Linked DNA regions of Plantactinospora soyae. The protein of the gene in region 1 interacts with the protein of each later gene in a pairwise test. Links are inferred from orthologs where the notes say so. Each region holds a gene or a part of one and is shown on either strand. Other genes may lie near its edges.

Region 1 (6,349 bases):
CTACCTGTTCGAGACCTCCACGCTCACCGGCGGCCAGGTGATCTCCCTGGGCAAGCGGGTGGCCGGGGTGATGGGTACGACCGAACTGTGCCAGCGGGTGCAGGCCGCCGGTGACGCCACCGGCGAGCCGACCTGGCCGATGCCGCTGCCGGAGGACGTCCGCAAGGGGATGGACTCGGAGGTCGCGGACATCTCCCAGGTCAACGCGTCGATGGACCGGGCCGGGCACATGTTGCAGGGTGGCGTGTTCCTGCGCGAGTTCGTCACCGACGACGTGTCCTGGGCGCACATCGACATCGCCGGCCCGAGCTACCACTCCGGCGAGCCGACCGGGTACTGGGCCAAGGGTGGCACCGGGGTTCCGGTCCGTACCCTGCTGGAACTCGTCGACGACATCGCCGCCAACGACTGAACCGGTCGTACCCGCCGATCCGGCGCCAGGCGGGCGCCGGATCGGGGGTCCCGGTCCCGCCGGGAGGCGCGTCCGCGCCCCGACTGGCCGGAAAAGAGCGGGTTCGCGTTCCCGGCCCGCCGGACGAGGCCGGTCGGGTCAGCCGGCCGACCGCTTGCGGCGCTCGTTGAAGTCGCGCATCCGCTGCGGGTATCCCATCAGGCGGACGTCGTAGACCGGGATGGCCATCCGGTGGGCGAACCGTCGGGCGCCGTCCGGGCCGTCGATCCGGCGCCGGGTCCACTCCCCGTCGTGCGCGATCAACATCACCGTGGTCTCGGTCACGGTGGTCCGAGGTTCGATGAACGCCTCGACACCCCGCCTCGATCTGACAAACTGTTCGAGATGGTCGACGTCCGCACGGCTGGCCGGACGATCGCCCGCCGTGACAACCGCCTTCTTCCGTCGGCGAAACCAGGCCACCGGATCGTCTCCTCCCCGCCACACGCGTCCCGCCGGTAACTGGCGACTCCGGCAAGCGTACGTCCCGACGCTGTGTCCTTGGGCACCGCGACGTGTCCTTGGGCACCTCGGTACGCGGCCCGCTTCCACAAGTGACAAGATGGCCGAGGTGGTCTCTCCCCGGTCCGAACTGGTAGTCCGGGTAAAGTCCACGCCCCTCCGGCCGAAAGGCGTCGACCGGGGGCGGTGGTATGCCCGGTTGACCGGCATCACCCTCGTAGCAGCGACGCGACCTGGGAGTTAACTGTGAGCGAGCCGAACGGCGAGACCTTCGATGTGGTCATTCTCGGAGGTGGCAGCGGCGGGTACGCGGCGGCGCTGCGCGCCGTACAGCTGGATCTGTCCGTAGCGCTGATCGAGAAGGGCAAGTTGGGCGGCACCTGCCTGCACAACGGCTGCATTCCGACCAAGGCGCTCCTGCACGCGGCCGAGATCGCCGACCAGACCCGCGACTCCGAGCAGTTCGGCATCAAGGCCGAGCTGGTCGGCATCGACATGTCCGGGGTCAACGCGTACAAGGACGGCGTGATCGCCCGGCTCTACAAGGGCCTGCAGGGCATGATCAAGGGCGCCAAGATCACCGTGGTGGAGGGCGCCGGCAAGCTGGTCGGCCCGAACACGGTCGAGGTCGACGGGGCCCGGTACACCGGCCGCAACGTCATCCTGGCGACCGGCTCGTACGCGCGCAGCCTCCCCGGCCTGGAGATCGACGGCGAGCGGGTGATCACCAGTGACCACGCGCTGACCCTCGACCGGGTGCCCGCCTCGGCGATCGTGCTCGGCGGCGGCGTCATCGGCGTCGAGTTCGCCAGCGTGTGGCGCTCCTTCGGGGTCGACGTGACGATCATCGAGGCGCTGCCCCGACTGGTGGCCGCCGAGGACGAGGAGTCCTCGAAGGCGCTGGAGCGGGCGTTCCGCAAGCGCGGCATCACCTTCAAGACCGGCAAGCGTTTCGAGAAGGTGGAACACACCGACTCGGGTGTCAAGGTCACCATCGAGGGTGGCGACACCTTCGAGGCCGAACTGCTGCTCGTCGCCGTCGGTCGCGGTCCCGTCACCGCCGACCTCGGGTACGAGGAGCAGGGCGTCAAGATCGACCGTGGCTTCGTACTGACCGACGAGCGGCTGCGTACCGGCGTACCGAACGTCTACGCGGTCGGCGACATCGTGCCCGGCCTGCAACTCGCGCACCGGGGCTTCCAGCAGGGCATCTTCGTGGCCGAGGAGATCGCCGGGCGCAATCCCGCGGTGATCGACGAGAACGGCATCCCGAGGGTCACCTACTCCGACCCGGAACTGGCCTCCGTCGGGCTCACCGAAGCCCGGGCGAAGGAGCAGTACGGCGCCGACAAGGTCAAGGCCTACAACTACCCCCTCGGTGGCAACGGCAAGAGCCAGATCCTCAAGACCGCCGGCTTCGTCAAGCTCGTCCGGGTCGTCGACGGCCCGGTGGTCGGGGTGCACATGGTCGGCGCGCGCGTCGGCGAGCTGGTCGGCGAGGCGCAGCTCATCTTCAACTGGGAGGCTTACCCGGCCGAGGTGGCGCAGCTCATCCACGCCCACCCCACCCAGAGCGAGGCGCTCGGCGAGGCCCACCTGGCCCTGGCCGGCAAGCCGCTGCACGCCCACGCCTGACCACAGATTTTCCGCGGCACCCGGGGAACAACCGGGGCAGGATCGCAGAGGCCACGAAGGAGTCTTGAAAGATGCCGGTATCGGTCACCATGCCCCGGCTGGGCGAGAGCGTCACTGAGGGCACCGTCACTCGCTGGCTGAAGCAGGAGGGCGACCGGGTCGAGGTCGACGAGCCCCTGCTTGAGGTTTCCACCGACAAGGTCGACACCGAGATCCCCTCCCCGGCCGCCGGTGTGCTCGCCCGGATCGTGGTGAGCGAGGACGAGACCGCCGAGGTCGGCAGCGAACTGGCGGTGATCGACGGCGAGGGCGAGTCCTCCGGCGAGGCCGCACCGGCACAGCCGGAGCAGGCCGAGCAGGCTCAGGCTGAACCGGCTCAGGCCGAGCCGGAGCAGGCCGAGCAGGCCGAGGCGGCACCCCCGGCCGAGGCCCCGGCGCCGAGCGACCAGCAGGAGCAGGCCGAGCCGGAGACCGTGGCGGCGCAGACCGCCCCGGCCGGCGACGGTGGCACGGTGCTCAAGATGCCGGCGCTGGGCGAGAGCGTCACCGAGGGCACGGTGACCCGTTGGCTCAAGGAGGTCGGCGACACCGTCGAGGCCGACGAGCCGCTGGTCGAGGTCTCCACCGACAAGGTGGACACCGAGATTCCCTCCCCGGTCGCCGGCACGCTGCTGGAGATCCGGGTCGGGCAGGACGAGACCGCCCCGGTCGGCGCCGACCTGGCGGTGATCGGGGCCGCCGGCGGCGCACCGGCCAAGCAAGCCGAGCCGGAGAAGCCGGCGCCGGCCGCCGCTGCGGAGCCGGAGAAGCCGGCCGCACCGGAGAAGCCGGCCGCGTCGGCACAGGCCGGGGCGTCGTACCAGGCTCCGGCACCGCAGACCGAGCGCTCCGAGCAGCCGGCCCGGACCGAGCAGGCCGCCGCTCCGGCGCCCGCACAGGCGTCGGCACCCGCGCCGAGCGCCGGGCAGGCCGGCAGTGAGAACGGCGCCGGGTACGTCACCCCGCTGGTCCGCAAGCTCGCGGGCGAGCAGGGCGTCGACCTGTCCACGCTCTCCGGCAGCGGCGTCGGCGGCCGGATCCGCAAGCAGGACGTGCTGGCGGCGGCCGAGCGGGCCAAGGCGGAGCGCGCCAAGGCGGCCCAGCCCGCACCGCAGGCCGCCGCGCCCGCCGAGCCGGCCGCGAAGGCACAGCCGAGCCCGTTGCGGGGCAGCACCCAGAAGATGACCCGGATCCGTTCGGTCATCGCCAAGCGGATGCAGGAGTCGCTGCACGAGTCGGCGCAGCTGACCACCGTGGTCGAGGTGGACGTCACGAAGGTGGCCAAGCTGCGGGCCAAGGCCAAGGACAGCTTCCTGCAACGGCACGGCGTGAAGCTGTCGTTCCTGCCGTTCTTCGCGCTGGCCGCGGTGGAGGCGTTGCAGACCCACCCGGTGGTCAACGCCCGGATGGACCTGGACGCCGGCACGATCACCTACCCGGACGCGGAGCACCTGGGCATCGCGGTGGACACCGAGCGGGGCCTGATGGTGCCGGTCATCCACGGTGCCGGCGATCTCAACCTGGCCGGGCTGGCCCGACGGATCGCCGATCTCGCCGAGCGGACCCGTACCAACAAGATCAGCCCGGACGAGATCGCGGGTGCCACCTTCACGCTGACCAACACCGGCAGCCGGGGGGCCTTGTTCGACACCCCGATCGTGCCCGCGCCGCAGTCGGCGATGCTCGGCACCGGTGCCGTGGTCAAGCGCCCGATGGTGATCACCGACCCGCAGCTCGGTGAGGTGATCGTGCCCCGCTCGATGGTCTACCTGGCGCTCTCCTACGACCACCGGCTGGTCGACGGCGCCGACGCCGCCCGGTTCCTGACGGCGGTCAAGGAGCGGCTGGAGGGCGGCCAGTTCGAGGCCGAACTCGGGCTTTCCTGATCCAGCGAAACCCTCTCGGGGGCGTCCGGCCGGTGGCCGGGCGCCCCTGAGCCCGTTCGGGGCCCGCTCGACAGCGAGCCGATGCGCCCGGGGAGGACCGGCCTGGGCGAAGATGTCGGGATGCGCATCCTGGTCGCCGGCGCGTCCGGCTTTCTCGGTACCCGTCTGACGGATCTGCTCCGGACGGAGGGCCACGAGGTGGTCCGACTGGTCCGGCGGCCCGCGCACGGCGCGGACGAGGTGCGGTGGGATCCGGGCGCCGGCCAGCTCGACCCGGCCTCGCTGGCCGAGGTCGCCGCGGTGATCAACCTGTCCGGGGCGAACATCAGCGAGCGGCGCTGGAGCGGCGGCTTCAAGGACGTGCTGCGGAGCAGCCGAGTCGACACCACCGCCACGCTGGCCAGGGCGATCGCCGGGCTGCCGGCACCGCAACGGCCCCGGGTGCTGCTCAACGGCTCGGCGATCGGCTGGTACGGCGACACCGGCGACCGGCCGGTCGAGGAGGACGCGCCCGCCGGTGACGGATTCATGGCCGACCTGTGCCGGGTCTGGGAGGCGGCGACCGCTCCCGCCGAGCAGGCCGGCGTCCGGGTGGTACGGCTGCGCAGCGGCCTGCCACTGGACCGGGCGGACGGCTTCCTCAAGCCCCAGCTGCTGCCGTACCGGCTCGGTATCGCCGGCAAGTTCGGCAACGGTCGGCAGTGGATTCCCTGGATCTCGATCGCCGACTGGTTGGCGGCGGTCTCCTTCCTGTTGGCCCGCGACGACATCGCCGGGGCGGTCAACGTCGTCGGCCCGGCGCCAGTCACCAACGCCGAGTTCACCCGGACGCTGGGCCGGGCGCTGAACCGGCCCACCGTGATGCCGGTACCCGGAATCGCGCTGCGGATCCTGCTCGGCGAGATGTCGATCGAGGCGCTGCGCAGCCTTCGGGTACTGCCCGGCGTGTTGAACCGGGCCGGGTTCCGGTTCGCGCATCCAGACCTGGGCGGGGCTCTCCAGGCAGCCCTCAAACGCGAATGACCTTTTCGTCCGAATTGAGCTGATTCGTCTTAGTAATCTCCTGAGAAGGCTCATGTCCTACCCCAACAGGAGATTCGCATGAAAAGGACGTTCTTAGCCACCTGCCTGGCCGGCGTCGCCGTGGCTGCGGCCGTCGGACTTCCCGCACCGGCATCCGCCGACGAGGGGACCACCACCGTCACCCTCAACGTCACCGCCTCCGGCGGGCTCACCATCACCGTCCCGGCGACGGCCAACCTGGGCAACGGCACCGAGGGCAGCACCATCTCCGGAAACCTGGGCCCGGTCACCGTACTGGACCAGCGTGCCCTGCTGAACGCGAGTTGGAACGCCACCGTCGTCGCCTCCGACTTCACCACCGGCGGGGGCACGGCTGCGGAGACGATCCCGGCAATCAACGTCCGGTACTGGTCCGGGCCCGCCACCGGCACCTCCGGGGAGGGCACCTTCACGCCGGGACAGCCGACCGCGGCCGACGCGGAGATCATCAACGTCCCGCAGACGGCGTTTACCCACACCGGCGGTTCCGGCAACAACTTCGCTACCTGGAATCCCACCGTGCTGGTCGACGTGCCGGATGCGACCTCTGGCGGCACGTACACCGGGACGGTGACACATTCGGTGCTCTGACCGCGTCCGCCGATGGGTGCCGCTGGCCTGCGTCGCCGCCCTCGCCCTGGCGATGCCGGCGGCGCCGGCCTTCGGCGGTCGTGGCGGCCCGGTGCAACGGGATCCCGAGGCGTCCGGGCTCGGTCTCCAACTCCTGGACATCCCGCTCGCCCGGGTGAAGGATCCCCGGGCGCACGCGTACATCGTGGACCACGTCAAACCAGGGGCGAGCATCCAGCGCCGG
Region 2 (6,430 bases), 8.5 Mb from region 1 along the record:
ACGGCCCGTAGGGGACGAAGCCAGCCCGCTGCATGGTCGATTCACTCACCGAGATGTTGACGATGCGTCCGCCGCCAGCGGCCAGCATCCGCGGCGCGACCTCGCGCGCCACCAGGAAGTAGCCTGTCAGGTTTGTCTCAATCACCGCGCGGAAGCCGTCGGCGGGAACCTCCCAGAAGGCCTGCGAGTGCGTCATGAAGCGCGGGTTGACCGTGCGCATGCCGATCCCGGCATTGTTCACCAGCATGTCGATGCCGCCGAGCCGCGACCACGCCTGGTCGACCGCCCTTGTCACCGACGACTCGTCTCGCACGTCCAGTTCGATACCGAACGCCCCGGGAAGTTCACCGGCAACCGAGTTCGCATGCTCGCCGGATCGGCCGGTCAACGCTACCGTCGCTCCCGCCGTGGCCAGGGCGGAGGCCATGGCGAGTCCCAGTCCGTTCGTCCCGCCGGTCACCAACGCCTTCATCGGGATACTCCCGTCCCACGAACGGCCAGCCTGCGGTCGTCGACCGTGGTCTTCAGCAGTGTTAAAGCACTCATGACCACGACGCTAGGATTTAGAGCGTGCTCCAAGTCAAGTCGCAGCCGGCATCAGGGCTCACTCGCTCTGTCTCCCAGGCAGGTGTGAGCATCGCCGAGGCCGCTCGCCGCACCGGGGTCAGCGCGCATACCCTGCGCTACTACGAACGCGCCGGCCTGGTCGTCACCCCTGTCTACCGCACCGCCGGAGGCACACGGCGCTATCACCAGCTGGACCTCGACTGGATCACCGTCTGCACCAGGCTGCGGGCCACTGGCATGCCCATCAAGACCATCCGGCGCTACGCCCAGCTCGTCTCGGCCGGGCGCGGCAACGAGCAGGAACGCCTTGCCCTTATGGAGGCCCACCGTGCCGACGTTAGCGCCAAGCTCGCTGAGCTACAGGAAAACCTCAAGATCATTGATCACAAGATCGACGTCTACCGAGGCCGGCTCGCTGCCGGTGACGCCGACCAGCTATGGGCGCCAAACGCCCAGTGCGCGCCGTCTGAGTAGTCCATGGCTGAAGTGAGCTGACTGCGCGAATACCGCATGGACGCGCGCTTCGCCGTTGGCGGGTACACCAGCAGCAGCCGGGTCACGGCCCGCAAGGTCCGCGCCCGCGCCGCCGCGCTGCTGACCCGCGACTTCTTCCAACGCGAGAACGTCGACGCCGGCAAAGACATCACCACGCTCATCGCCGAAACCGGGTTCTCCCGCAAGATCCTCGATGAGTACGCCAGACCGGCCGGCTTCACCTTCGTCCGCACACCGGCGAAGCAACGAATCAGGATCCCCCGCGCACGTAACGGCGACCGCGTCGACCGCACCTGGCTACGAGAGCAAGCCGACTCAACTCCAGCTCAGCCAAGCAGGCTCCGACATTTTCAACGCGAACCTACACCACCCCTGGCGCCTCAGCGGTCGAGTGAGATGGCGTTCTTGGCCCGTTCGATCGACTCCTCCGTGGCGGGTCCACCCGGGTTCTCCGTGGCGAGTGCCTGGTTGAGTTCGACGAACGGGCGCATGCGCTGCTCGTACCGGCGCAGCGCCGCCCGGTGGTCGCCGGCCGCCGCGCCGAGCTCGTCGGCCAGCAGGTAGCCGCCGACCAGGGCGAGGCTGGTGCCCTGGCCGGACAGTGGGGAGGGGCAGTAGCCGGCGTCGCCGAGCAGCGCCACCCGCCCCGTCGACCAGGTGTCCATCCGGACCTGTGCCATCGCGTCGAAGTAGAAGTCGGGCGCCTGCCACATCTCCTTCAGCAGCCTCGGGATCTCCCAGCGCAGTCCGGAGAGCCGTTCGGCGAGCAGCCGGCGCTGCTGGTCGGTGTCACGGTGGTCGTAGTCGAGTGGCTCGGACTCGAATCCGAGATTGACCCGCAGTTCGGTGTTGCCCCGGACCGGATAGATGCCGCAGCCGGCCGTGCCGTCCCGCATCCAGACCTGCCAGTCCGCCAGGTCCAGGAAGTTCTCCGTGCGGAAGACCGCCAGGTAGGTGCCGAGGTGGTGCACGAACTCCGCCTCCGGGCCGAAGGCCAGCCGCCGTACCGTGGAGTGCAGGCCGTCGGCACCGATCACCAGGTCGAAGGTACGCGGAGCGGCCCGCTCGAACTCGACCCGTACGCCGTGCTCGTCCTGGACCAGCCGGCTGATCGAGTCGTCGAAGACGTACTCGACGTCGGGCCGGGTCAGCTCGTGCAACTGGTGGGTCAGGTCTTCACGCAGCACCTCGATGTCCGCGCTGTCGAGCCGGCCGCTGCTCAGGGCCATCTCGGTGGAGCGCATGACCTCGTTGCCGTCGCCGTCGAGCATCGACATGCCCCGCATCCGGGTACGGAGCTGGCGCAGCGGCGTCAGGATGCCCATCCGGTCGACCACGTCCAGCGCCACGCCCCGGATGTCGATGGCCTGCCCACCGGTACGCGGCGCCGGAGCCCGTTCGACCACGGTGACGGCAAAGCCGCGGCGACGCAGCCAGTACGCCAGGGCGGGGCCGGCGACGCTGGCGCCAGAGATGAGAACGCTCTCCATCAGAACCTCCTGTTACGTTGTACGTGCCAGCCAATGTACGGCGTACGTTCAACCCGCGCAACAGGGAAAATCCGCAGTTGTGTACTAGGACAGGCAGCACCGTACAGGCCCGTTCGGGTAGCATCTGTACTAGGACAGAGAGGGAGGTGACCGGTGGCCGCCACAGTCGAGCCGCCCTACCTGCGCATCGTCAGGGAGATCCGTCGACGCGTCGCCGAGGGGGAACTCCGGCCCGGCGACCGGGTGCCCTCGACCCGGCAGCTCGCCAGCGAGTGGGGCGTCGCCCTCGCCACCGCCACCAGGGCGCTCACCACGCTCAACCAGGAGGGCGTCGTACGGGCCCAGCCCCGGGTCGGCACCGTCGTCGCCGCCCCGGACCCGGAGCCGGAGCCGAGCCGGAGTCGGCGACGCCCCACCCCGAACCCGGCCCACCCGGCCGAACCCGAGCTGACCCGCGAACGCGTCGTCCACGCCGCCATCGGAATCGCCGACACCGAGGGGCTGGAGGCGCTGTCCATGCGTGGTGTGGCGGCCCGGCTCGGCGTGGCCACCATGTCGCCGTACCGCTATGTGCACAGCAAGGAGGAACTGACCCTGCTGATGGCCGACGCGGCGTACGGGGAGCGGGGTTATCCCGGGCCGGCACCCGACGGCTGGCGGGCCCGGCTGGAACTGGGCGCGCGGACGTTGTGGGAACTGCACCAGCGCCATCCCTGGCTGGCCCAGCTCAGCCCGCTCACCAGGCCACTGCCGCTGCCCAACCTGATGGTGCACGGCGAATGGGTGCTCGCCGCCCTGGACGGACTCGGTCTCGACCCGGCCACCATGCTCGACCTGAACATCCTGGTCTACAGCTTCGTGCAGGGTCTCGCCGCTAACCTGGAGCGGGAGGCTCAGGCCAGGGCCGCCAGCGGCATCTCCGAGCAGGAGTGGATCGACGGGCAGGCTCCGGCGCTCGACGCGCTGGCCGGTTCCGGGAACGCCCCCACCTACGCCAAGTTGCTGACCAGCTTCGCCCGGACCGGTTACGACCTCGATCTCGACCGGCTCTTCGAGACCGGGCTGCGGGCCCTGCTCGACGGTTTCGCCGCACTGGTCGAGGAGCGGGCCGGGCAGCGCCCCGGGCCGGCCGGCTGAGCCGGGCCCGACACCGGGGCGGTGCCCGCGCGGGTCAGAGTTTGTCGATCGGGGCGTGCCGGAGCACGAGCCAGAGCGTCTGGTCGCCGAAGTCGATCTGCGCCCGTGCGCCCGGACCGTGTCCCTCGACCGCGAGCACCCGGCCGAGGCCGTACCGCTGGTGGTTGACCCGATCCCCGACCACGACCTTCGGGGCCTGCGGCAACTCGCTCGCCGTGGTCAGTCGGCTGCCGTCCACGCCGAGTCGCTGGGCGAGCTGCGCGGCCCTGGGGGTCCCGCCGCTGAAGCCGCCACCCCGGTAGCCCCCGGACCGGTCCCCGCCCCCGGACCGGCCGCCGACGCCGCCACCGGTGCCCGACCACGACGTGTACGCGGCCCCGGTGCGCTCCCAGCGGACCAGGTCCTCCGGCAACTCGTCGACGAACCGGGACGGCGGGTTGTAGGACGGCTGGCCCCAGGCCGACCGGGTGACCGCGCGGGACAGGTAGAGCCGCTGCCGCGCCCGGGTGATCCCGACGTACGCCAGCCGGCGCTCCTCCTCCAACTCGCGGGTGTCGCCGAGCGCGCGCAGGTGCGGAAAGACGCCGTCCTCCAGGCCGGTCAGGAACACCACCGGGAACTCCAGGCCCTTGGCGGTGTGCAGCGTCATCAGGGTGACCACGCCCTGGTGGTCGGGGTCGTCCGAGGGGATCTGGTCGGCGTCGGCGACCAGCGCCACCTGCTCCAGGAAGCCGGCCAGGGTGGCACCGGGGTCGCCCTCCTCGGCCAGCGCCTCCACCCGCTCGGTGTACTCCCGGGCGACGCTGACCAGTTCCTGGAGGTTCTCCACCCGACCCGCGTCCTGCGGGTCGAGGCTCTCCTCCAGTTCACTGAGATAGCCGGAGCGGGTCAGTACCGCCTCCAGCACCTCCTCCGGCAGCGCCGTGGCGGCCATCTCGCGCACCCCGTCGAGCAGGGCGACGAACTCGGCGATCGCGTTCGCGGACCGGGTGGAGATGCCCGGTGCCTCGGACGCCCGGCGCAGTGCCTGGCCGAACGAGACCCGGTCCCGGGTCGAGAGGGCCTCCACGCAGGCCTCGGCGCGGTCCCCGATACCCCGCCGTGGGGTGTTGAGGATGCGCCGGATGCTCACCGTGTCGTCGTCGTTGACCACGGCGCGCAGGTAGGCCAGGGCGTCCCGGACCTCCTTGCGCTCGTAGAACCGCACCCCGCCGACGACCTTGTACGGCAGTCCGACCCGGATGAACACCTCTTCGAAGACCCGGGACTGGGCGTTGGTGCGGTAGAAGACGGCCACGTCACCCGGGCGGGCCTCGTCGGCGTCACCGAGCCGGTCGATCTCCCGGCCCACCCAGTCCGCCTCGGCGTGCTCGGTGTCGGCGACGTAGCCGACGATCTGCTCGCCCGCGCCCTCCTCGCTCCACAGCCGCTTCGGCTTGCGCGAGGTGTTGTTGTCGATGACCGCGTTGGCCGCGTTCAGGATCGTCTGGGTCGACCGGTAGTTCTGCTCCAGCAGGATGGTCCGGGCGTCGGTGAAGTCCCGCTCGAACTCCAGGATGTTCCGGATCGTGGCGCCCCGGAACGCGTAGATCGACTGGTCGGCGTCACCGACCACGCAGAGCTCGGCCGGTGCGATGCCGGGCGTGCCGCCGACCAGCTCCTTCACCAGCGTGTACTGCGCGTGGTTGGTGTCCTGGTACTCGTCGACGAGGACGTGCCGGAACCGTCGGCGGTAGCTCTCCGCGACGTGCGGGTGCGACTGGAGGAGATGCACCGTCGCCATGATCAGGTCGTCGAAGTCCAGCGCGTGCGCCTCGACGAGCCGCTGCTGATAGCGGGTGTACGCCTCGGCGAGCGCCCGCTCGTTCGGCCCGCTCGCCCGGGCGGCGAACGTCTCCGGGTCGACCAGTTCGTTCTTCAGGTTGGACACCTGGGCGGTCAGTCCCCGGGCCGGATAGCGCTTCGGGTCCAGGTCGAGTTCCCGGGTGACGAGCTGCATCAGCCGGCGCGAGTCGTCGGCGTCGTAGATCGAGAAGGTCGACTTCAGCCCGGCGTGCTCGTGCTCGGCCCGCAGGATGCGTACGCAGGCGGAGTGGAACGTCGAGACCCACATCAGCCGGGCCCGGGGACCGACCAGTGCGGAGACCCGGTCCTTCATCTCCCCGGCCGCCTTGTTGGTGAAGGTGATCGCGATGATCTCCCCGGGATGTACGTCCCTGGCGGCGAGCAGGTACGCGATCCGGTGGGTGAGCACCCGGGTCTTGCCCGAGCCGGCACCGGCCACGATGAGCAGGGGCGAGCCGGAATGGGTCACCGCGTCCCGCTGGGGCCCGTTCAGCCCGTCCAGCAGGGCCTGCGGGTCGAGGCCCGACGGGCGGCGCCGGGGCGGATCCTGGGTCGGCGGGACGTGGGGCGGCGGGGGTTCGAAGAGAGCATGCATCGCCTGGCGAGTCTATGCCGCCGGGCGGACAACCCACGCCTCCGCTCGCCGCACCCGGCGTACTCCGGAACCGGCCGGGCACCGGCGAATGTCGTCCCAGGATCGCCAAGTCGCTTGCCAAGGGCCTCGCCGGCTGGGCATACTCGGGTCGTGATCCATCGGGTGCTGCCTTACTTTTTCTACGGCTCCGGAAGTCCGGCAGCCGTGGGTCGCGCCTGAACATGACCTACGAAAAGCCCCGGGCTCCTGGAGCCCGGGGCTTTTCGCATCGGGATCCGGGCACCGGGGACCTATCTCCCAA

The links.
Region 2: the proteins of lpdA (region 1) and pcrA interact in binary tests that used the Escherichia coli proteins (3 or more experiments, as listed by UniProt). The link is inferred for Plantactinospora soyae from one-to-one orthologs.

The regions. Positions count from the first base shown.
Region 1 is NZ_JADBEB010000001.1:9,295,088-9,301,436, forward strand. Bases 431-3,353 are described here. They hold lpdA (dihydrolipoyl dehydrogenase), read left to right. Parts: upstream 431-1,159; coding sequence 1,160-2,548; downstream 2,549-3,353. Other genes in these bases: H4W31_RS40535 (hypothetical protein), read right to left, coding at 551-874; sucB (2-oxoglutarate dehydrogenase, E2 component, dihydrolipoamide succinyltransferase), read left to right, coding at 2,620-3,353. Also shown: H4W31_RS40530 (leucyl aminopeptidase), read left to right, coding at 1-412; more of sucB, read left to right, coding at 3,354-4,473; H4W31_RS40550 (TIGR01777 family oxidoreductase), read left to right, coding at 4,594-5,496; H4W31_RS40555 (hypothetical protein), read left to right, coding at 5,575-6,126; H4W31_RS40560 (hypothetical protein), read left to right, coding at 6,143-6,349. UniProt on the Escherichia coli protein: Lipoamide dehydrogenase is a component of the glycine cleavage system as well as of the alpha-ketoacid dehydrogenase complexes.
Region 2 is NZ_JADBEB010000001.1:751,586-758,015, forward strand. Bases 3,427-6,430 are described here. They hold pcrA (DNA helicase PcrA), read right to left. Parts: upstream 6,130-6,430; coding sequence 3,724-6,129; downstream 3,427-3,723. Other genes in these bases: H4W31_RS03275 (GntR family transcriptional regulator), read left to right, coding at 3,427-3,689. Also shown: H4W31_RS03260 (SDR family NAD(P)-dependent oxidoreductase), read right to left, coding at 1-472; H4W31_RS03265 (MerR family transcriptional regulator), read left to right, coding at 631-1,041; H4W31_RS03270 (FAD-dependent monooxygenase), read right to left, coding at 1,443-2,552; more of H4W31_RS03275, read left to right, coding at 2,706-3,426. UniProt on the Escherichia coli protein: A helicase with DNA-dependent ATPase activity. Unwinds DNA duplexes with 3'-5' polarity. Translocates on single-stranded DNA with 3'-5' polarity. Initiates unwinding more efficiently from a nicked substrate than double-stranded DNA.